3 regions of the Saccharopolyspora sp. NPDC045941 genome follow, and region 2 is predicted to be linked to each of the others. Evidence: riboswitches for the same ligand, from Rfam matches in the RefSeq annotation. Region 2 holds a riboswitch; each other region holds the start of a gene.

Region 1 (7,118 bases), on a different contig from region 2:
GGGCCGGCATCCTCTACCTCGGCCAGGTGATGGCGGCGGTCCGCCAGGCCCGCGCCAGACCGGCCTGAGCGCCGTCCGGACGTCCCGCGCGAAGGGCGCCGCTCGCCGAGCCGAATCGGCGGGCGGCGCCTTTTCGCGTCGCGCGCTGGAGGGTCGCCTTGCGGCCTGCGCCGCGTGGTGAATACGCTCGCCGAGCCGATCACGCGAACCTCCGTGACCGGTGATCCACAGCACCAGCGGAGCAGGGAGGCGGGACCACGTGGCGGCCCCGGACGAGATCAAGTACACCGAAGAGCACGAGTGGATTCAGCGCACGGCTGACGACAAGGTGCGCATCGGTATCACCGACTACGCCCAGCAGCAGCTCGGCGACGTGGTGTTCGTGCAGCTGCCGGACCTCGGCCAGCAGGTCACCGCCGGCGATTCGATGGGCGAGGTGGAGTCGACCAAGAGCGTCTCGGAGATCTACGCGCCGGTCACCGGCGAGGTGGTGGCCCGCAACGAGCAGCTGGAGGACGAGCCGGAGTTGGTCAATTCGGCTCCGCTGGACGACGGCTGGATGGTCGAGCTCAAGCTCGCCGACCCGGCGCAGCTGGACGGTCTGCTCGACGCCGCGGCGTACCAGAAGCTGACCGAATCCTGATCCGACCAGGCAAGATCGTCGGTCTGTCAGGGGCCGAGAGGAAGATGTCGGGAGTCCCGCGTCCCGTGTCTGTACCTGCACGGTACGTTGGGCACATACTTGGCACGATCTATCCGCGTAGAGGAGAGCTCAGGTGAGCCAATTCCCCGGCCACGGCGACGTTCCGCCGGAGCAGTCACCGGAGACCACCTCGGTCTTCAGGCCCTTCCTCTCGGAGCCGGAGAGCACCGAGAGTGCGTCCCCGGAGCCCGCCGCCGCATCCGGGGTCGATGCGCTGCCCGCAGGGTCCGCCCTGCTGGTGGTCAAGCGCGGCCCCAACGCGGGATCGCGATTCCTGCTGGACCGGGAGACCACCAGCGCGGGACGGCACCCGGACAGCGACATCTTCCTCGATGACGTCACGGTTTCCCGCCGGCACGCCGAGTTCCGGCGCGAGGGCAACGACTTCGTGGTCGTCGACGTCGGCAGCCTCAACGGCACCTACGTCAACCGGGAGCCGGTCGACACCTCGGTGCTGGCCAACGGCGATGAGGTGCAGATCGGGAAGTTCCGGCTGGTGTTCCTGACCGGCCCGATCGATGGGGGCCCGGGCGCCCGCTGAGGGGCCCTTGGACCGACTAGTCCATCCGCCAGCGGGGCGGCGCCGAAGCGGCGTCGCCCCGCTGGCGCGTGAAGGTAGTGCGCAGCCGAGATCGACTGACTTCCCGCGCGGGGAATTTCCCGCCGTCGCAACCGGTTTCCACGTTGTAGCGGCCGCCTTTCGACCGGTCCGGCGGACGGGTCGGCGGTGTATCGTGCTGGTAATGCTCGATGAAGAGCTCAGCCAGCGGTTCGGACCAGATGCACCGGCAGGAAGGCCGCGGATTCGGTGGTCGACCAGACCGCTAAAGGGATGGGCGTGTCCGCCGCAACGCGGGTAGCGTCGGAGGCGTCGGTGCGCGATCCTCGACGGGGATGTCACGCTTCGGCGCGCTGGAGGAGGCGATGTGACGATGAGCAGCGAGATGCGCGTCGTCGGCGTGCGAGTTGAACTACCAGCAAACCAGCCGATTCTGCTGTTGCGCGAGGCGCACGGCGAGCGTTACCTGCCGATCTGGATCGGCTCGGTCGAGGCGACCGCCATCGCGCTGGAGCAGCAGGGTGTGCGGCCGCAGAGACCCCTTACCCACGACCTGTTGAAGGACGTCATCGGCGCCCTCGGGCGCGACCTGGAACAGGTGCGGATCACCGACCTGCAGGACGGCACCTTCTTCGCCGAGCTGGTGTTCGACGGGGATGTGCGGGTCTCCGCGCGGCCGAGCGACTCGGTGGCGCTGGCGCTGCGCATCGGGGTGCCCATCCACGCCGACGAATCGGTGCTGGACGAGGCGGGGCTGATCATCCCGGACGAGCAGGAGGACGAGGTGGAGAAGTTCCGCGAGTTCCTGGACTCCGTCTCCCCGGAGGACTTCCGCGGCGCCGACACCTGAGCCCGCCGATCGACCGACGACACAGCCCGGCCCCTGTCTGCGCGAGCAGGCGGGGGCCGGGTCGTCCGGGTGCCCCGCGCGTCGCGTTGACCTCCTCGCGGGGCAGGCATACCGTCGAACTTACGCGAATTGCCCCGGTGTGATTCGGCCGCTGGGCGGTGTTCGCGGCCTCGGACCGCGATGGTCCGGGAGCTGGTGATCGTCGTCGTCGGCTTCGTGCCGGACGAGGGGAGGCAGGCGTGGTCGAGGAAGCGTCCAACCGGGATGCTGCCGTGGAGCAGGGCGAGCTGTTCCCCGACGCCTCGCTGCCGGACGAACTGGTCGGCTACCGGGGTCCGGCCGCCTGCCAGATCGCCGGCATCACCTACCGCCAGTTGGACTACTGGGCGCGCACCAAGCTGGTCGGCCCGTCCATCCGCGGCGCAGCCGGCTCCGGCTCGCAGCGGCTGTACTCGTTCAAGGACATCCTGGTGCTCAAGGTGGTCAAGCGACTGCTGGACACCGGGGTGTCGCTGCACAACATCCGGGTCGCGGTGGAACACCTGCGCAACCGGGGCGTGCAGGACCTGGCCAGGCTGACGCTGTTCAGCGACGGGACGACGGTCTACGAGTGCACCTCTGCCGAGGAGGTGGTCGACCTGTTGCAGGGTGGCCAAGGAGTGTTCGGCATCGCCGTCAGCGGTGCGATGCGCGAGATCAGCGGCACGATCCACGACTTCCCGGCGGAACGGGCCGACGGCGCGGAGCTGGTCCCGATGGACGACGAGCTGTCCCGTCGGCGGCGCGACCGGCAGGCCGAGACCGGCTGAGCCGACCGGCCCCCGACCGGGTGGTGTGCGGCCGGTGACATCGCTGGTCCGCTCGGACCCCCTGATCGGGTAAGCTGCGGCACATCGCCGACCCCGTGCGGGAGAGTCCGGCCCGGCCTAGGCCGCGGTCGGCGCCGAAGGAGCAACCCTCCCCGCCAACCTCTCAGGCCACCTGGACCGCACGGGCGAGATACCTCTGGAAAGAGGGTGCACCACGGCCGTGGTGCACCCCGCCGACGGTGCAAGCCCGGTTCCCGGGTGAAGCTCTCAGGCGTTCGCTTCGCGGACAGTGACAGAGGGGGAGAGCAGGGCAGTTCCGGCTGCCTGCCGCCCTTTGCCGCCGCGACGATTGAGGTTTGGCGATGACCGACGTGACCCACGACCGCATTCCCCTGGCCGCCCTGGAGCACGGCACGCCGTTCGCCGACCGGCACGTCGGCCCGATGCCGGCCGAACTCGCGCGCATGCTCGACGTGATCGGCGTCGGCTCGCTGGAGGAGCTGGGGCAGAACGCCGTGCCGGACACGATCCGGGAAGGCGACCTGCAGCTGGCGCTGCCGGAGCCGGCCACCGAGTCCGAGGCGCTGGCCGAGCTGCGCGAGCTGGCGCGCCGCTGTCGCCCGCACACCGAGATGATCGGGCTCGGCTACTACGGCACGGTCACGCCGCCGGTGATCCTGCGCAACGTGCTGGAGAGCCCCGCTTGGTACACGGCCTACACGCCGTACCAGCCGGAGATCTCGCAGGGCCGGCTCGAAGCGCTGCTGAACTTCCAGACGATGGTGGCTGACCTGGCCGGGGTGCCGGTGGCCAACGCGTCGATGCTCGACGAGTCCACCGCCGCGGCCGAGGGCATGACGCTGGTGCGCCGCGCGGGCCGGTCGAAGTCGCCGCGGTTCGTGGTGGACGCCGACACGCTGCCGCAGACCATCGCGGTGATCGGGACCCGCGCGGAGCCGCTGGGCATCGAGGTCGTCGTCGCCGACCTCGCCGCGGGCGCGCAGGCGTTGCCGGACGGCGAGTTCTTCGGCGTGCTGCTGTCCTACCCGGGCGCTTCCGGCGCGGTGCGGGACCACGAGGAGATCATCGCGGAGGTCCACCGGCGCGGCGCGAAGGTCGTCGTCGCGGCCGATCTGCTGGCGCTGACGCTGCTGCGCTCGCCCGGCGAGATCGGCGCGGACGTGGTGGTCGGCAGCACCCAGCGGTTCGGCGTGCCGATGGGCTTCGGCGGCCCGCACGCCGGGTTCATGGCCGTGGCCAAGGGCTTCGAACGGCAGCTGCCGGGGCGGTTGGTCGGCGTGAGCGTCGACGCCGACGGCAACCAGGCCTACCGGCTGGCGCTGCAGACCCGCGAACAGCACATCCGCCGCGAGAAGGCCACCAGCAACATCTGCACCGCGCAGGTGCTGCTGGCCGTCGTGGCCTCGATGTACGCGGTCTACCACGGCCCGGCCGGGCTGCGGTCGATCGCGACCCGCGCGCACCGGATGGCGGCGGTGCTCGCCGAGCAGCTGCGCCGCGGCGGCGTCGAGGTGCTGCACCAGGAGTTCTTCGACACGATCTTCGTGAAGGTGCCGGGCAAGGCCGACGACGTCGTCGCCAGGGCCCGCCGGGGCGGCATCAACCTCCGCCGCGTGGACGCCGACCACGTCGGCATCAGCTGCGACGAGACCACCACGCGGGCGCACCTGGCGACGGTGTGGCAGGCCTTCGGCGTCACCGGCGGTGACGTCGACGAGCTCGACATCGAGACGCCGGACGCGCTGCCCGCGGCGCTGGAGCGCACCTCGGAGTACCTGACCCACCCGGTGTTCCACACCCACCGCTCCGAGACCTCGCTGCTGCGCTACCTGCGGCGGCTGTCGGACAAGGACATCGCGCTGGACCGCAGCATGATCCCGCTGGGCTCGTGCACGATGAAGCTCAACGCGACGGCCGAGATGGAGCCGATCACCTGGCCCGAGTTCGGTTCGCTGCACCCGTTCGCGCCCGCGCAGGACGCCGAGGGGCTGCTGTCGATCGTCAAGGACCTGGAGACCTGGCTGGCCGAGGTCACCGGCTACGACGCGGTGAGCCTGCAGCCCAACGCCGGCAGCCAGGGCGAGTTCGCCGGCCTGCTGGCGATCCGCGCCTACCACCGCAGCCGTGGTGACGAGGACCGGGACCTGTGCCTGATCCCGGCGAGCGCGCACGGCACCAACGCCGCCAGCGCCGTGATGGCCGGGATGCGGGTGATCGTGGTCCGCTGCGACGACGCCGGCAACATCGAGCTCGACCACCTGCGCGAGCTGGTCACCGAGCACGCCGACGACCTCGCCGCGATCATGATCACCTACCCGTCCACGCACGGCGTGTACGAGGACACCGTGCGCGAGGTGTGCGGGCTGGTGCACGACGCGGGCGGCCAGGTCTACGTCGACGGCGCGAACCTCAACGCCCTGATCGGCCTCGCGCGGATGGGCAAGTTCGGCTCCGACGTCTCGCACCTGAACCTGCACAAGACGTTCTGCATCCCGCACGGCGGTGGCGGTCCGGGCGTCGGCCCGATCGGCGTGCGTGAGCACCTCGCGCCGTTCCTGCCCAACCACCCGCTGCAGCCCGCCGCCGGACCGGCGACCGGCGTCGGCCCGATCAGCGCCGCCCCGTGGGGCAGCGCCTCGATCCTGCCGATCTCCTGGGCGTACGTGCGGATGATGGGCGCCGACGGCCTGCGCCGGGCGACGCTGACCGCGGTCGCAGCCGCCAACTACGTCGCCCGCCGCCTCAACAACTACTTCCCGGTGCTCTACACCGGCAAGGGCGGCTTCGTCGCGCACGAGTGCATCCTCGACCTGCGGCAGATCAGCAAGACCAGCGGCATCACCGTCGACGACGTCGCCAAGCGGCTGGCGGACTACGGCATCCACGCGCCGACCATGTCGTTCCCGGTGGCCGGGACGCTGATGGTCGAGCCGACGGAGAGCGAGAACCTGGCGGAGCTGGACCGGTTCTGCGAGGCGATGATCGCGATCCGGGCGGAGATCGACAAGGTCGTCGCCGGGCAGTGGCCGGCCGACGACAACCCGTTGGTGGGTGCCCCGCACACGGCGGCGTCGCTGGCCAAGGACTGGAACCACGCCTACTCCCGCGAGGAGGCGGCCTACCCGCTGGGCACCGACGTGACGAAGGTCTGGCCCCCGGTGCGCCGCATCGACGGCGCGCGAGGCGACCGCAACCTCGTCTGCTCCTGCCCGCCCCTGGATGCCTACCAGGCGTAACAGCTGTCGATACGCCTTTTGCGAAAGAGGTGCAGCGACGCCCCCGGACCGCTGTTGCGGCCGGGGGCGTCGTGGTGTCCGGGGCCGGTGACACGCCGGGGGCGGTTCGGTTTGCGTCGGGGCGGCGGCTGATGACACGGTGGCCCCTTCAAACCGACCGGCTCGGAGAAGGGGTTGAGCACAATGCTCACCATCAGCGAGAGCGCTGCAGAGGTCATCAAGCTCGTCCTCGTCGGCGGCGACTCTCCGGAAGGTTCCGGCCTGCGCATTGCGCCGGCGGGCGAAGGACTGCAGGCGTCGATCGCCGCCGAACCGCAGTCGGGCGACGAGGTGGTCGAGGTATCCGGTGTGCGGGTGTTCCTCGAACCGCAGGTCGCCGCGCTGCTCGGCGACAAGGTGCTGGACGCCGAGCGGGACTCCAACGGCGAACTGGCGCTGGCAGTCCGAGACTGACCGAACGGACTCGAACCGTCGTCCTGGGCGTTATGCCCGGGACGACGGCTTTTCTCGCCGGACTGCGATCTAGGACTCCTGCCAGCTACTGGTGATTGCGGTATTGCGGCAACTACTCTCGATGCGCAGCTGTTCCGGTCAGGAGGGAGCGCGTCGTGCCGACCACCACGCTCGCCATGCACATGAGCGACGGGTTGCTCAACGCGCAGACGGCGGTGCTGTTCGCGGCCGTGGCGATAGCCGGGCTGGCGGTCGCGCTGACCAAGGCGCGGGCCGACCTGGACGACCGGACGGCGCCGATGGCGGGGTTGGTCGCCGCGTTCGTCTTCGCCGCGCAGATGATCAACTTCCCGGTGCTGCCCGGCGTCAGCGGGCACCTGCTCGGCGGGGCGCTGGCGGCGATCCTGGCCGGGCCGTGGGTCGGCGCGCTGTGCGTGGCGATCGTGCTGGTGGTGCAGGCGCTGCTGTTCGCCGATGGCGGGCTGAC
Region 2 (7,118 bases):
CGGCGCCCAGCAGCGCGTGCGCGGCGTTCCCCAGCACCTGGCGGGAAATCCGGTTCAGCCCGGCGACATCGGTGACCGACGGGAACATCGCGATGTCGGTGGCGTCCACATAGGCCGAAACGTCGCCGGAGGCCACTGTGGACACCATGACCTTGGGCACGCCGACCGGCAGCGCGCGCATCGCGGGCGTGATCAGCGCGGTGCCGCCCGAGCCGCCGAGCCCGATGATCCCGGCGACGTCCCGCGCGGCCAGGAACCGCTCGAACGCCACGGCCATCGCGGCGACGGCCGAGCCCCGATCGCCGGTGAACACCGCGCCGGGCCCGCCCGGGTGGTGCGCGGCGACCTCGGCGGCCGGCACGTCCGCGTCGGAATTCCCGCCGGTGGTGGACAGGTCCACGGTGACCACGGGATGCCCGCCTGCGACCAGCGCGGCGACGTAGTGCAGCTCGGCGCCCTTGGTGTCGAAGGTCCCGACGACGTACGCGCTGCCCATTGGCCCTCCGCGGCTCGGAATCGAGTCAACCCCGCGAAACTCTACTGGCGGTGCCGCCCTCGCACAGTCGGCAGATCAGGCGACTACTGCTCCAGCCGCTTCTGCGCCTCGGCCAGGTTCCTGGTGACCTTCTCGATCGCCCGCTCGAAGCCGTCGCTGAGCTTGTCCAGCTCCGTCTCGAACGCCTGCATCGTGCGATCCGGCTTCCCGTTGACGTCGTCGAGGGCGGCGTTGACCGCCTCCCGAACGGCGGCCGCGATGGCCTCGACCCCGCTGCCCAGCAGCCGCGGCTCCAGGTGCAGCTCGTCGACCTTTCCGTCGGCACCGACGGTCACCCGTACGGCGCCCCCGGCAGCACTTCCCTCGCCACGGACGTCGTCCGCCATCACGTGCCCTCCCAAGTCCGAACCTTCCACGACCATCTCACAAGCCCCATGCACCGCATGCCTACACACAGTAGCGAGTCCGATGAAACAGCCCCCGGTGCGGACACCGGGGGCTGTCGTCAGGGCAATCGGTCAGTGGCTCTTGCCGTCCTTGCCGAAGAACTTGTTCTTGACCTGGTCGATCTTCTCCTTGTTCTTCGGGTCGGAGGCGTACTTCTTGGCCTGGTCGATCACCTTGCGGCCCTGCGGGCTGCTGGCGAAATCGGCGACCTTCTTGAACAGAGACATCGTCGCTCCCGGCGGTTCGGAGTCACGGCTACCACCAGGCTACCGACAAATCGGTCATGAATCAGCCGAGCACGCCGCTGATGGATGCGTGACCCTTCAGCAGGTTCCGCGCCACGGTACGACGCTGGATCTCGTCGGTGCCCTCGAAGATGCGCAGCAGCCGCAGGTCGCGGTACCAGCGCTCGACCGGCAGCTCCTTGGTGTAGCCCATGCCGCCGTGCATCTGCAGGACCCGGTCCACGATCTCGTTGGCGCGGGTGGCGCCGAAGAGCTTGGCCACCGACTGCGCGTGGCGGGAGTCCATGCCCTGGTCGACCTGCCAGGCCGCCTGCAGCACGAGCCAGCGCAGCGCCTCGATCTCCACCGCGGAGTCGGCGATCATCCACTGGATGGCCTGGCGCTCGGCGATCGGCTTGCCGAAGGTCTCGCGGGTCTTGGCGTATTCCATGCCCATCTCGACGAGCCGCTCGCAGGCGCCGAGGGCGTGCGCGGGCAGCAGGTAGCGGCCGCGGCCGATCCACTGCATGGCGAGCTTGAAGCCCTGGCCGACCTCGCCGAGCACGTTGTGCTCCGGGACCCGCACGTTGTCGAACACCAGCGCGGCGGGCTGCCGCTCCCACGGGCCCATGATGTCGATCGGCTCGGACTTCCAGCCCGCGTCGCGGTCGGCCAGGAAGCAGGTGACGCCTCCGTTGGCGCCCTTCTCCCGGTCGGTGACGGCGAAGACCATCACGAAGTCGGCGTCGATGCCGCCGGTGATGAAGGTCTTCTCGCCGTTGATGACCCACTCGTCGCCGTCCTTGACGGCGGTGGTGCGCAGGTTCTTGGCGTCCGAGCCGGCGCCGGGCTCGGTGATCGCAAAGCACGACTTGCGGGTGCCCTCGATCGTCGGGAGCAGGTAGCGCTCCTTCTGGTCGTCGTTGGCGTAGTACAGGATGTTGTCGGCGTAGCCGCCGAAGCGGAACGGCACGAAGGTGCGGCCGAGCTCGACCTCGATGAGCGCCGTCATCACCGCCGACAGGCCCATGCCGCCGTACTCCTCGGGCGTCTGCACGCCCCAGAACCCGGCCTGCTTCGCCTTGTCCTGCAGTTCCCGCTGCTCGTCCTTGGTCAGGCCGCGTTCCCCGGCGCGCTCGCGGCGCAACACCTCCTGTTCCAGCGGCACCAGTTCGCGCTGGACGAAGTTGCGCACCCAGTCGCGGATGTCGCGTTCTGTGTCGGACAGCGAGAAGTCGACCATCGCCGGATCCTTTCCTGCGGCCAGCTAACTAACGTCGTTAGTTTTGTGGCAGCCTAAGGCGGTCCCGGCGAGCGCCGCAAGGGATCCGGCGAGGAGAAGACGTGCCCAGACCGACCACCCCCCGGCTGTCGCCGGAACGCATCCGGCGGATCGGCCTGGAGATCATCGACGCCGACGGCCTCGAAGCGCTGTCCATGCGGCGGCTGGCCGAACGGCTCGGCGTCCGCGCGGCGTCGCTGTACAACCACGTGTCGACCAAGGACGAGCTGCTGCACGAGATAGCCGACGACGTGATGGCCGCGGTCGACGTCTCCGGCTTCGACGCGGGCTGGACGACCGGCCTGCGCACCTGGGCGCGCTCCTACCGGGCCGCCCTGATCGCCCACCCGAACCTGGTCCCGTTCCTGGCCTACGGCCCGGCCCGCCGGGAGAACGCGCTGCGCCGGGCGGACGCGGTGCACGGCGGCCTGACCAGGGCAGGCTGGCCGCAGCGCTACGCCACGATGATCGGCGCCTCGACGAAGTACCTGGTGGTGGGCTCGGCGATGGGCTCCTTCGGCGGCGGCTTCCCGGACGACGCGGCGCTCTACGGCGACCGCTTCCCGCACCTGAACAAGGCCCACCTGCTCCGCGAGCACGCGGCGGAGATCGACGCCGACAGCTTCGAGCTGGCCCTGGCCGCCCTGGTCGACGGCCTGGAGAAGCAGTACGGCGAGCTCCCCGCCTGAGATCACTCACCCGCCCGGTTGACGTGGGTCACGCCGGTTCGTAGCGTCCTGTTCGCACAACCGAATACCGCGCCCACGACGTCGTGCGGGAGAGACTCCGGCCCGTTCCGGGACCGGAGCGCCGAAGGAGCAATTCTCCCCAGCAAACTCTCAGGCACCGGCACCGCACGGCACCAGGCGAACACGGAGAAAAGCAGAAGCGCCCGCTTCTCGCCCACGGTGCAAGCCGCCCCTCGCGGGCGGCGAAACTCTCAGGCCAATGACTCCGGGGAGACCGCCCAACCAGCGCAAGCCCGCGCAGGTCGAGGTCGAGGCATCCCCGATAAGGTTGGGCTCAGTGAGCTGACCGGCCCTCGACTGCCGACCGGCGCCCACCAGGAGGAGTCTCACCATGTCGTCGCCACGACAGACGCCCTTGCACCACGTGCACGAAGCCCTCGGGGCGACGTTCACCGAATTCGCCGGCTGGCGGATGCCGCTGCGCTACTCGGGCGACACCGCCGAGCACAACGCCGTGCGCACCGGCGCCGGCCTGTTCGACCTGACCCACATGGGTGAGATCCGGATCAGCGGGCCGCAGGCCGCCGAGGCGCTGGACTACGCGCTGGTCGCCAACGCGTCCGCGATCAAGCCCGGCCGCGCCCGCTACACGATGATCTGCAACGCTGCCGGCGGCGTGCTCGACGACCTGATCGTCTACCGGCTCGGCGACGAGGAGTTCCTGGTGGTGGCCAACGCGGCGAACGCCGCCGTGGTCTCCAGCGAGCTGGCCGAGCGCATCGGCGGCTTCGACGCCGAGCACCAGGACGTCTCCGACGACTACGCGCTGATCGCGGTGCAGGGCCCGAACGCGGTCGCGATCCTCGCGCCGCTGACCGACACCGACCTCGCCGAGGTCAAGTACTACGCGGGCTACCGCAGCCGGGTCGCGGGCAAGGACGTGCTGCTGGCGCGCACCGGTTACACCGGCGAGGACGGCTTCGAACTGTTCACCGAGCCCGGCGACGCCGAGGCGGTCTGGCAGGCGCTGACCGAGTCCGGCGCCGAGCACGGCCTGCAGCCCGCCGGGTTGTCCTGCCGCGACACGCTGCGGCTGGAGGCCGGCATGCCGCTGTACGGCAACGAGCTGTCCGCCGAGCTCATGCCCTTCCACGCCAACCTCGGCCGGGTGGTCAAGCTGGACAAGGCCGGCGACTTCGTCGGCAAGGACGCGCTGGCCGCCGCGGCCGAGAAGCCCACCGAGCGCACGCTGGTCGGCTTGAGCACCGAGCAGCGCCGGGCACCCCGGCACGGCTACCGCGTGCTGGACGCCGACGGCGCCGAGATCGGCGTCGTGACCAGCGGCGCCCCCTCCCCGACGCTCGGCCACCCGATCGGGATGGCCTACGTGGACCGCGACCACAGCGAACCCGGCACGCAGCTGCAGGTCGACATCCGCGGCAAGGCCGTCGCGGTGCAGGTCGTCGAGCTGCCGTTCTACCGCCGCAATGCCTGAAGAGAAATACACAGGAGGCAACACCATGTCGACACCGGACCTGTTCAACGACCAGCTGGCCGCGGTGGACCCCGAGGTGGCGGCGGCGGTCGGCGCCGAACTCAACCGCCAGCAGAGCACGCTGGAGATGATCGCCTCGGAGAACTTCGCACCGCAGGCCGTCCTCGAGGCGCAGGGCTCGGTGCTGACGAACAAGTACGCCGAGGGCTACCCGGGCCGCCGCTACTACGGCGGCTGCGAGCACGTCGACGTCATCGAGCAGCTGGCCATCGACCGGGTCAAGGAGCTCTTCGGCGCGTCCTTCGCCAACGTGCAGCCGCACTCGGGCGCGCAGGCCAACGCGGCTGCGATGTTCGCGCTGCTCAAGCCGGGTGACACGATCATGGGCCTGGACCTGGCGCACGGCGGTCACCTGACCCACGGCATGCGGATCAACTTCTCCGGCAAGCTCTACAACGTGGTGCCGTACCACGTGCGCGAGGACGACCACCGCGTCGACATGGACGAGGTCGCCAAGCTGGCGCGGGAGAACAAGCCGCAGCTGATCATCGCCGGCTGGTCGGCGTACCCGCGGCAGCTGGACTTCAAGCGGTTCCGGGAGATCGCCGACGAGGTCGGCGCCTACCTGATGGTCGACATGGCGCACTTCGCCGGCCTGGTGGCCGCCGGGCTGCACCCGAGCCCGGTGCCGCACGCGCACGTCGTCACCACCACCACGCACAAGACCCTCGGCGGCCCGCGCGGTGGCGTGATCCTGTCGGCGGACCAGGAGTTCGCGAAGAAGTTCAACTCGGCGGTGTTCCCGGGCCAGCAGGGCGGGCCGCTGGAGCACGTGATCGCCGGCAAGGCGGTGTCGTTCAAGGTCGCCGCGTCGCCGGAGTTCGCCGACCGGCAGCGCCGCACCGTGGAGGGCGCGCAGGTCCTGGCCGAGCGGCTGCTCGCCGACGACGCCGTCAAGGCCGGCGTGCAGCTGGTCTCCGGCGGCACCGACGTGCACCTGGTGCTGGTGGACCTGCGGGACTCCGAGCTGGACGGCAAGCAGGCCGAGGACCGGCTGCACGAGATCGGCATCACCGTCAACCGCAACGCGGTGCCCAACGACCCGCGGCCGCCGATGGTGACCTCCGGGCTGCGCATCGGCACCCCGGCGCTGGCCACCCGCGGCTTCGGCAAGGAGGACTTCGCGGAGGTCGCCGACGTCATCGCCGAGGCGCTCAAGCCGGGCTTCGACGAGTCGGCGAGCGCGAAGCTCCGGGAGCGGGTGGAGGCCCTGGCCGCCAAGCACCCGCTGTACCCGAACCTCTGACAGGTGATCGGCGAGTAGCCCTCGAACGCCGCATTTCGGTCTGCAATGACCGAAATGCGGCGTTTCACGCTACTGTGTCCTAAGTGGACTATGTTGGAACTGGGAAAAGGCTCGATTTCAACTGTGCCCAATCGCTTGCAAGCACTGCCCGAATGCCGGATTATCTGCGCAGTTTCAGCGAAACACGCTGGCGATTAAGGAGTCACGCTTCGATGAGCCAACCAGAGGCCGAGGAGTACCGGAAGGATCTGAGTACCCGGCACATCAACATGATCGCGATCGGCGGGGCGATCGGGGTCGGGCTGTTCCTCGGCTCCGGCAAGGCGCTGCACCAGGTCGGGCCCGGCCTGATCCTGATCTACGCGATCGCCGGATTGATGATCTTCTTCGTGATGCGGGCGCTCGGCGAGCTGCTGATGTACCGCCCGGTGAGCGGATCGTTCGCGGAGTACGCGGGCGAGTTCGTGGGCCCGTGGGCCAAGTTCGCGGTGGGCTGGGGCTACTGGCTGGTGTGGATCGTCACCGGCATGGCCGAGATCACCGCGGTCGGTGAGTACTTCCAGTTCTGGTTCCCCCACGTGCCGCAGTGGATCCCCGCCCTGGGAGCGCTGATCGTGCTCTCCGGCGTGAACCTGATCGCGGTGAAGCTCTTCGGCGAGTTCGAGTTCTGGTTCGCCCTGATCAAGGTGCTGGCCATCATCGGCCTGATCGTGCTCGCCGCCGCGATCCTGGTGTTCGGCTTCAGCGACCTCGGGGACACCGCGTCGCTGAGCAACATCTGGTCCCACGGCGGGTTGTTCCCCAACGGCGCGGCGTCGTCGCTGCTGGCGTTCCAGATCGTCATGTTCGCCTTCGTCGGCGTGGAGATGGTCGGCCAGACCGCCAGCGAGAGCAAGAACCCGCAGAAGGTCCTGCCGCGGGCCATCAACTCGGTGATGTGGCGGATCCTGATCTTCTACGTCGGCGCGCTGATCGCCCTGACCGCACTGGTGCCGTGGAACCAGTTCCCGACCACCGGCAGCCCGTTCGTGCACGCCTTCACCCTGATCGGCATCCCGGCCGCCGCCGGCGTGATCAACTTCGTGGTGACCACCGCCGCGCTGTCGTCCTGCAACAGCGGCATCTACTCCACCGCTCGGATGCTGCGCACCCTGTCGGAGGACCGCCAGGCACCGCGCT
Region 3 (7,118 bases), on a different contig from region 2:
CCGCGGTCCGCGAACTGCCCGCCGACGAGATCGCGTGGAGCATCCTGCGCGGCGGACGCTTCGTGGGCCCCGCGACGGTGCAGGACCAGCAGCGGGCCCGGCTGCGCGCCGGGCGGCTGCCCATCCCGGGCGACGGGCGGTCGTGGGCGGCGATGGTGCACGCGCGGGACTACGCGGAGGCGGTGGTCGGCGCGCTGGAGCGCGGCTGCGCGGGCGAGACGCTGAACATCGCCGACGAGCCCGTCCGGGTCGCGGACTACTACCGCGAGCTGGCCCGCACGGACGGCAGCCCGGCCCCCGGGCAGGCGCCGGACGAAGCGGCCGAGCCGTCGCACCGCGTCAGCAGCGAAGCGGCGCGACGCCTCCTCGACTGGTCCCCGGCGCACGGCATCTGGCCGGTGCGCGGCGGGGAGCGGTGACAGGAAAGTTCCCATCCTCGCACCGGAGCCGACGGCGGGAAGGCTCCACCACAGGAGCCCGGTGGCTCCTCGGTGACAGGAAAGTTCCCATGCAGTCACCGCAGGAACCGGCCTGGTGACAGGAAGGTTCCCGAGCTCGCACCGCACGGCTCAGTGGTGACAGGAAGGTTCCCATGCAGTCACCACACGGCCTGGCGGTGACAGGAAAGTTCCCATGCACTCACCGCGGTGCTGAGCGGCGCTGACAGGAAAGTTCCCATGCTCGCGCTACGGACCCGGTGGCAGAGAAGTTCCCATCCGCATGCCACCAGGCCCCGGTGCGGGCGGTGACAGGAAGGTTCCCCAGCGCTCACCGCACAGCCCGGTGGTGACAGGAAAGTTCCCATGCACTCACCGGGCGTGCGGCGGGTCAGCACTCGATGACGTTGACGGCGAGGCCGCCGCGAGCCGTCTCCTTGTACTTGACCTTCATGTCCCGGCCGGTCTCGCGCATGGTCTTGATGACCTTGTCCAGCGAGACGAAATGGGTGCCGTCGCCGCGCAGCGCCATCCGCGCCGCCGTGATCGCCTTCACCGACGCGACCGCGTTGCGCTCGATGCACGGGATCTGCACGAGACCGCCGATCGGGTCGCAGGTGAGCCCGAGGTTGTGCTCCATCGCGATCTCCGCGGCGTTCTCCACCTGGCTCGGGGTCCCGCCGAGCACCTCGGCGAGCCCGGCGGCCGCCATCGAGCACGCGGACCCGACCTCGCCCTGGCAGCCGACCTCGGCACCGGAGATCGACGCGTTCTCCTTGAACAGCACGCCGACCGCACCGGCCGCGAGCAGGAAGCGCACCACGCCGGCGTCGTCGGCGCCCGGCACGAACCGCATGTAGTAGTGCAGCACCGCGGGGACGATCCCGGCCGCGCCGTTGGTCGGCGCGGTCACCACGCGCCCGCCGGCCGCGTTCTCCTCGTTCACCGCGAGCGCGAAGAGCGTCACCCACTCCAGCGCATCGTCGTGCTCGGTCAGCGAAGCGGCCAGCTCCGCCGCCCGTCGCCGGACCTTGAGCCCGCCGGGCAGTTCGCCGGAGTTCCGGCATCCGTTGTCCACGCATTCGCGCATGACCTGCCAGATACCCAGCAGCTCCTTGTGCACGGCGTCCTCGCCGCGCCAGGACAGCTCGTTGGCCAGCATGACGCCGCTGATCGGCAGCCCGGACTCCTCGGTGCGGGCGAGCAGTTCCGCGCCGGTCCGGAACGGGTACCGCACCGGGGTCGCGTCGGGCTTGATCCGATCGGTGCCGGTGGCGTCCTCGTCGACGACGAAACCGCCGCCGACCGAGTAGTAGACCGCGCTCTCCAGCTCGACCCCGTCGGTGCCGGTCGCGGTGAACCGCATGCCGTTGGGGTGCAGCGGCAGCGACTTGCGCCGGTGCATCACCAGGTCGCGGTCCACGGTGAACCGGATCTCCTGCACGCCGTCGAGCCGCAGCCGCCCGGTCTCCCGGATCTCGGCGACCCGGCCCTCCACCGCCGCCGGGTCGACGGTCTCCGGGCTGTGCCCCTCGAGACCGAGCAGCACCGCCTTCGGGCTGCCGTGCCCGTGCCCTGTCGCGCCGAGCGACCCGAACAGTTCCGCCTTGATCCGCTTGACCTGCGGCAACCGGCCCTCGCCGTGCAACCGCTGCACGAAAAGGCGGGCCGCGCGCATCGGACCCACCGTGTGCGAACTGGACGGCCCGATACCGACCGAGAACAGGTCGAAGACGCTGATCGCCATTGACCGTCTCCTCCCTCGCCTATTCCCCGCTACTCCGCGATCACCGCGGCGTACTGCTCGGCGGTGAGCAGGGCACCGGTGTCGGAGGTGCGCACCTCCAGCAGCCAGCCCTCGCCGTAGGGCTCGGAGTTGACCAACGCCGGATCGTCCACGACGGACTCGTTGATCGCCACGACCTCGCCGGTGACCGGCGCGAACAGGTCGCTGACGGACTTCGTGGACTCCAGCTCGCCGCAGGCCTGGCCCGCCTCGATCTGCTCCCCCACCTCGGGCAGCTGCACGAAGACGATGTCGCCGAGCGCGTCCGCGGCGTGCTGGGTGATGCCGATCCGGACCAGCTCGTCGCGGTCCTCGATCCACTCGTGCTCTTCGGTGTAGCGCAGGTTCGCAGGCAGGGACATGTCGGGAGGCTCCAAGGCTTTCGGGGGCAGAGATGCCCGGGGCTGGGCCTCCCCCTCTGTTTCGGAACCTGAGAGCTTCGCCGCGGTTTCTCGCGGCTTGCACCGTGGGTGGAGCGTCAGGGATGACGCGCGCTTTCCAGAGTTGCCTCGCCCGAACGGTCATGGGTGCCTGAGAGTTTGTGGGGAGTCTTGCTCCTTCGGCGCCCTGACGGCTCGGTATGAGCCCTCAAGGTCTCTCCCGCACGGGGTCGACGGCCGGTATGCAATTGTCGATGTGCTCAGCAACGATAAACGGGCCAGCCCTGGTGTCAATGCCCTCCCCCACCTGACTGGCGGCGGCCCGAAGCACTCAGGAGGCCGGTGATGCTGGACATCCGGGCGCTGGTCGAACGGGTCGGCCCCACGCTGCTGCGCACAGTGGTCAGCCCGGAGCCGACGGTCTGCGTGGGCGACGTCGTCATCGCCGAACCCGATGAGCCGCCGACCGCGGCGGGCGGCGACCTCGTGCTGGGCGTGGCAGTCGCGGATCGCGAGCAGGCGAAGCGGCTGGCGAGGGCCTGCGGCGCGCAGGGCGCGGCAGCAGTGCTGCTCAAGCCGCCGATCTCGGCGGACGACGCGGTGGCCGCGGCGGCCGAGGAAGCCGGGGTGGCCCTGGTGGAGGTCCGGCCGGGTACCGGCTGGGCGCAGTTGGTGTGGCTGATCCGGGCGGCGCTGGGCGGGACCGGCATCGAGGAGGCCGACGCGCGCGGCACCGGGGTCGGCGACCTGTTCCGCCTCGCCGACGCGGTCGCCGACGTGGTGGACGCGCCGGTCACGATCGAGGACGCGCACTCCCAGGTCCTGGCCTACTCCGCCCGGCAGGACCTGACCGACCCGGCGCGGGTGTCGACCATCATGGGCCGGAAGCAGCCCGACGAGGTGCTCGCCAAGTTCCGGGCCCGCGGCACGTTCCGCCAGCTCAGCAAGGGCAGTTCGGCGATCTTCGTGCCCGCCCAGCAGGACGGCACCCTGCCCCGCCTGGTGGTGCCGATCCGGATGGGCGGCGAGCTGCTCGGCTCGATGTGGGCCGTGGTGCCCGGGGAGGTCTCCGAGGAGCGGTCCACCGCGTTCGCCGACACCGCCCCACTGGTCGCGCTGCAACTGCTGCGGTGGCGGGCAGTGGCGGACGCGGAGCGCCGCCGGTCCGCCGAGCAGGTGCGGCTGCTGCTGGAAGGGGGCGAGGGCTGGCGGGTGGCCGTGAACGAGCTGGCGGTGCCCAACGAGGCGCATCGGGTCGTCGCGATCGAAATGCCATCGTCCGCCGGGCCAGCGGAGGGGCACCGGCTGGCGATGTGGGAGTGGATCACGCGCGGGATCGGGCGGCGCCCGCTGGTCACCGAGATCGGCACCATGCTCTACGCCCTGGTGCCGGACCGGGCGGGCGCGGGCGGCTGGCCGGACCTGCGGGAAGCGCTCGTGTCCCACGACGCTTCGCCGCGCCCGCTGATCGCGGTGGGCAATGCGGTGGCGGTCGCCGACCTCCCCCAGTCGCGCGCGCAGGCCGAGGAGCTGGTCGGCCTGCTGCGCACCGGCCAGCTGCGCGACCGGGTGGCGGTGTACGAGGACAACTGGCACCTGGTGGTGCTCAGCCGGATGGCCGGTGCGTCGACCGACGCGGGCGTCGGCTCCCTGGGCCCGCTGCCGGTGCTGCGCGAGCACGACCGGACGCAGGGCACCGAATACCTGGCAACCCTCCACGCGTGGCTGCGCCACCCGGGCGACCCGCGGCAGGCGAGCCGGGAGCTGCGCGTGCACCCGAACACCTTCCGCTACCGGATGAAGCGGCTCACCCAACTCGTGGACATCGACCTGGAGAACCCCAACGTCCGCGCAGCGCTGTTCGTGCAACTGCTCGCCGACCGCTGGGCCCAGCACGGCTGACAGCAAGGGAACTTTCCTGTCACCCCGCCCTCGCCGAGCCGCGCCCCCGGCGGCTGCGAGAGAGGGCACCTTCCTGTCATCACCACACCCGTGACGCACGTGCGCTGACGTGTGAAAGGGAACCTTCCTGCCACCGCATGACAGGAAAGTTCCCTTGCTTTCACTGGCCGCCCGGGTGGCTGCGAGCAAGGGAACCTTCCTGTCACCCGGGCCGTCCTCGCCGGGCCGTTTCCGCCCCTCTCGACGCGTTGGCGCCGTCGCAGCAGGCTTTGTGCTGCGGGCACAAAGCGCGCGGGGCAATCTCATCCTGCGGGAATGATGCGCCCCTTTCGGCTGCAGCGGATCGTGGTGCGCAACAGGAGACGAAAGGATTCCGCCGTGAAGATCGCAGTGCCACGCGAGATCAAGAACAACGAGTACCGGGTCGCGATCACACCTGCGGGCGTGCACGAGCTGACCACCCGCGGTCACGACGTCTTCGTCGAGACGAACGCCGGCGCCGGTTCCTCCATCCCCGACGAGGACTTCCTCGCAGCCGGGGCGAAGGTGCTGCCCACCGCCGAGGAGGTGTGGGGCGAGGGCCAGCTGGTCCTCAAGGTCAAGGAGCCGATCGCCGAGGAGTACCCGCGGTTGCGCCGGAACCAGGTGCTGTTCACCTACCTGCACCTGGCGGCCTCCGCCGAGCTGACCGACGCGATGCTGAAGTCCGGGGTCACCGGCATCGCCTACGAGACGGTGCAGACGGCCAACGGCGCGCTGCCGCTGCTCGCGCCGATGAGCGAGGTCGCCGGGCGCCTCGCCCCGCAGGTGGGCGCCTACTCGCTGATGCGTCCCAGCGGCGGCCGCGGCGTGCTGCCGGGCGGTGTTCCCGGCGTGCACCCGGCGCGGGTCGTGGTGATCGGCGGTGGCGTCGCGGGCCTCAACGCCGCGCGCGTCGCGCTGGGCATGGGTGCCAACGTCGAGCTGCTCGACACCAACGTCGACAAGCTCCGCGAGATCGACCGCGACTTCCACGGCCAGATCCGCACCGTGACGTCCAACCGCTACTCGGTCGAGCAGGCGGTGCGGGCCGCCGACCTGGTCATCGGCGCCGTGCTGATCCCGGGCGCGAAGGCGCCGAAGCTGGTCTCGAACCACCTGGTCTCCGAGATGAAGCCGGGCAGCGTGCTGGTCGACATCGCCATCGACCAGGGCGGTTGCTTCGCCGACTCCCGCCCGACCACGCACGACGACCCGACGTACCGGGTGCACAACTCGGTGTTCTACTGCGTGGCGAACATGCCGGGCGCGGTCCCGAACACCTCGACGCACGCGCTCACCAACGTCACGTTGCCGTACGTGCTGCGCATCGCCGACCAGGGCTGGCAGCAGGCCTGCCGCGCGGACGACGCGCTCGCCGGTGGCCTCAACACCCACGACGGCAAGCTGGTCAACGAGCCGGTCGCCGAGGCGCACGGGCTGACCAGCACCCCGATCAGCAGCGTGCTCGCCTGATCTCGCCTGCGAGCGGGGGAACCTTCCTGTCACCGCGCGGCAGGGCGGTTCCCCCGCTCGCGGCGTTTTCGCATGCGGGAGCCCGTCTGGGACGTGTTCTCGGATCGTCGCCGCGAATGCACCGAACAGGTGATGGGCTCACACAGCCGAACGGGGCGGCCCGCTCAACCAGCCTGGGGGTCACCGGGAGCAGGCCGCCACTTTCAGTGTAGGCCACGATCGCCCATTTGCCGAAGCAGCGAGCCCCCGCTCAGCCGCCAATTTCGGACCGAATCGATAACCACTCGATGGAGTGAGCCTCGAGTGGTGAGTGTGCAGGCGTGCGACTCGACTGCCGATGTCACCCGATGGGGGTCGTCGGGGTGCTCCGCTCCGCGATCTCCACCGGCAACACCGACGCACTCGCAACGTTCGACGGTGGGAGACGAAGTGACGGACACGGCGCTGCGGAAAGCTGTCCTCGACCGACTCGACAGGGTGGATCTGGCATCCGAAGACAACGCACCCGAGGTGCTGTTGCCGCTCGCCCGCTCCGAGCTCTACCGGCTCACCGAGGGCCTTCGCGCCCTGCTCGACGAACACGAACCGGCTGAGGACGGCAGGTGCCGGTCCTGCCAGGGCACGCTGCGCAGCCGACCGTGGCCTTGCACGATCTGGGTAACCGCGCACCGGCTGCTGATCGGGGACCACACCGGCGAGCCCGCGCACGCCCGCGGCAGCGGGCTGGACGCGCTGCGCCGGAGGTTGCGGCGCAGGTGGGACGACGAGGCGAGGGACATCGCGGTCATCCCCGAGCCGATCATCTCCTCGACCGGCCCCGGGCCCAGCGACTGGGACACCAACGAATTCCTCCGCCCCGACCTGACCACGGACCCGACCCCGCCGCTGGTCACCGGTCACCTCGATGCGGCTCGCGGCACGATCTACCGGGCCGCCGTGATCGACCGGTCCATCCGCTGGCCGTAGGCGCCCGCACGTGGCGATACCCGTCACACCGCAGGGCCGCGACCACGCCCGGCGCTGAGAACAAGCTGGGAAAACGCTCCTTCGCACCTGACCACCCGGGCCTGTCCGGCAGGATGGGCCCTGTCGGTTGAACGGGTGATGATGGAGGGCGTG

Evidence for each region. A riboswitch is a leader RNA that binds a small molecule or an ion and turns the genes downstream of it on or off. The one in region 2 is predicted to bind glycine.
Region 1: another riboswitch for glycine. It lies ahead of gcvP (aminomethyl-transferring glycine dehydrogenase); the one in region 2 lies ahead of gcvT (glycine cleavage system aminomethyltransferase GcvT).
Region 3: another riboswitch for glycine. It lies ahead of gcvH (glycine cleavage system protein GcvH); the one in region 2 lies ahead of gcvT (glycine cleavage system aminomethyltransferase GcvT).

Annotation. Positions count from the first base shown of each region.
Region 1 covers NZ_JBWKKU010000006.1:90,694-97,811, forward strand. Annotated here, with positions in the region: gene clsA (cardiolipin synthase ClsA) at 1-68, shown strand, start outside; gene gcvH (glycine cleavage system protein GcvH) at 260-643, shown strand; gene garA (glycogen accumulation regulator GarA) at 777-1,244, shown strand; gene AC07FN_RS06745 (bifunctional nuclease family protein) at 1,636-2,112, shown strand; gene AC07FN_RS06750 (MerR family transcriptional regulator) at 2,352-2,921, shown strand; glycine riboswitch at 3,010-3,111, shown strand; gene gcvP (aminomethyl-transferring glycine dehydrogenase) at 3,284-6,178, shown strand; gene AC07FN_RS06760 (HesB/YadR/YfhF-family protein) at 6,362-6,631, shown strand; gene AC07FN_RS06765 (energy-coupling factor ABC transporter permease) at 6,808-7,118, shown strand, end outside.
Region 2 covers NZ_JBWKKU010000016.1:50,710-57,827, reverse strand. Annotated here, with positions in the region: gene AC07FN_RS15290 (Tm-1-like ATP-binding domain-containing protein) at 1-496, opposite strand, end outside; gene AC07FN_RS15285 (YbaB/EbfC family nucleoid-associated protein) at 580-882, opposite strand; gene AC07FN_RS15280 (hypothetical protein) at 1,015-1,170, opposite strand; gene AC07FN_RS15275 (acyl-CoA dehydrogenase family protein) at 1,232-2,410, opposite strand; gene AC07FN_RS15270 (TetR/AcrR family transcriptional regulator) at 2,512-3,138, shown strand; glycine riboswitch at 3,215-3,314, shown strand; glycine riboswitch at 3,315-3,414, shown strand; gene gcvT (glycine cleavage system aminomethyltransferase GcvT) at 3,530-4,633, shown strand; gene glyA (serine hydroxymethyltransferase) at 4,659-5,939, shown strand; gene AC07FN_RS15255 (amino acid permease) at 6,152-7,118, shown strand, end outside.
Region 3 covers NZ_JBWKKU010000012.1:124,751-131,868, forward strand. Annotated here, with positions in the region: gene AC07FN_RS12250 (NAD-dependent epimerase/dehydratase family protein) at 1-419, shown strand, start outside; gene AC07FN_RS12255 (L-serine ammonia-lyase) at 829-2,184, opposite strand; gene gcvH (glycine cleavage system protein GcvH) at 2,214-2,585, opposite strand; glycine riboswitch at 2,632-2,731, opposite strand; glycine riboswitch at 2,732-2,836, opposite strand; gene AC07FN_RS12265 (PucR family transcriptional regulator) at 2,949-4,505, shown strand; gene ald (alanine dehydrogenase) at 4,884-5,999, shown strand; gene AC07FN_RS12275 (hypothetical protein) at 6,417-6,965, shown strand; gene AC07FN_RS12280 (ABC transporter ATP-binding protein) at 7,118-7,118, shown strand, end outside.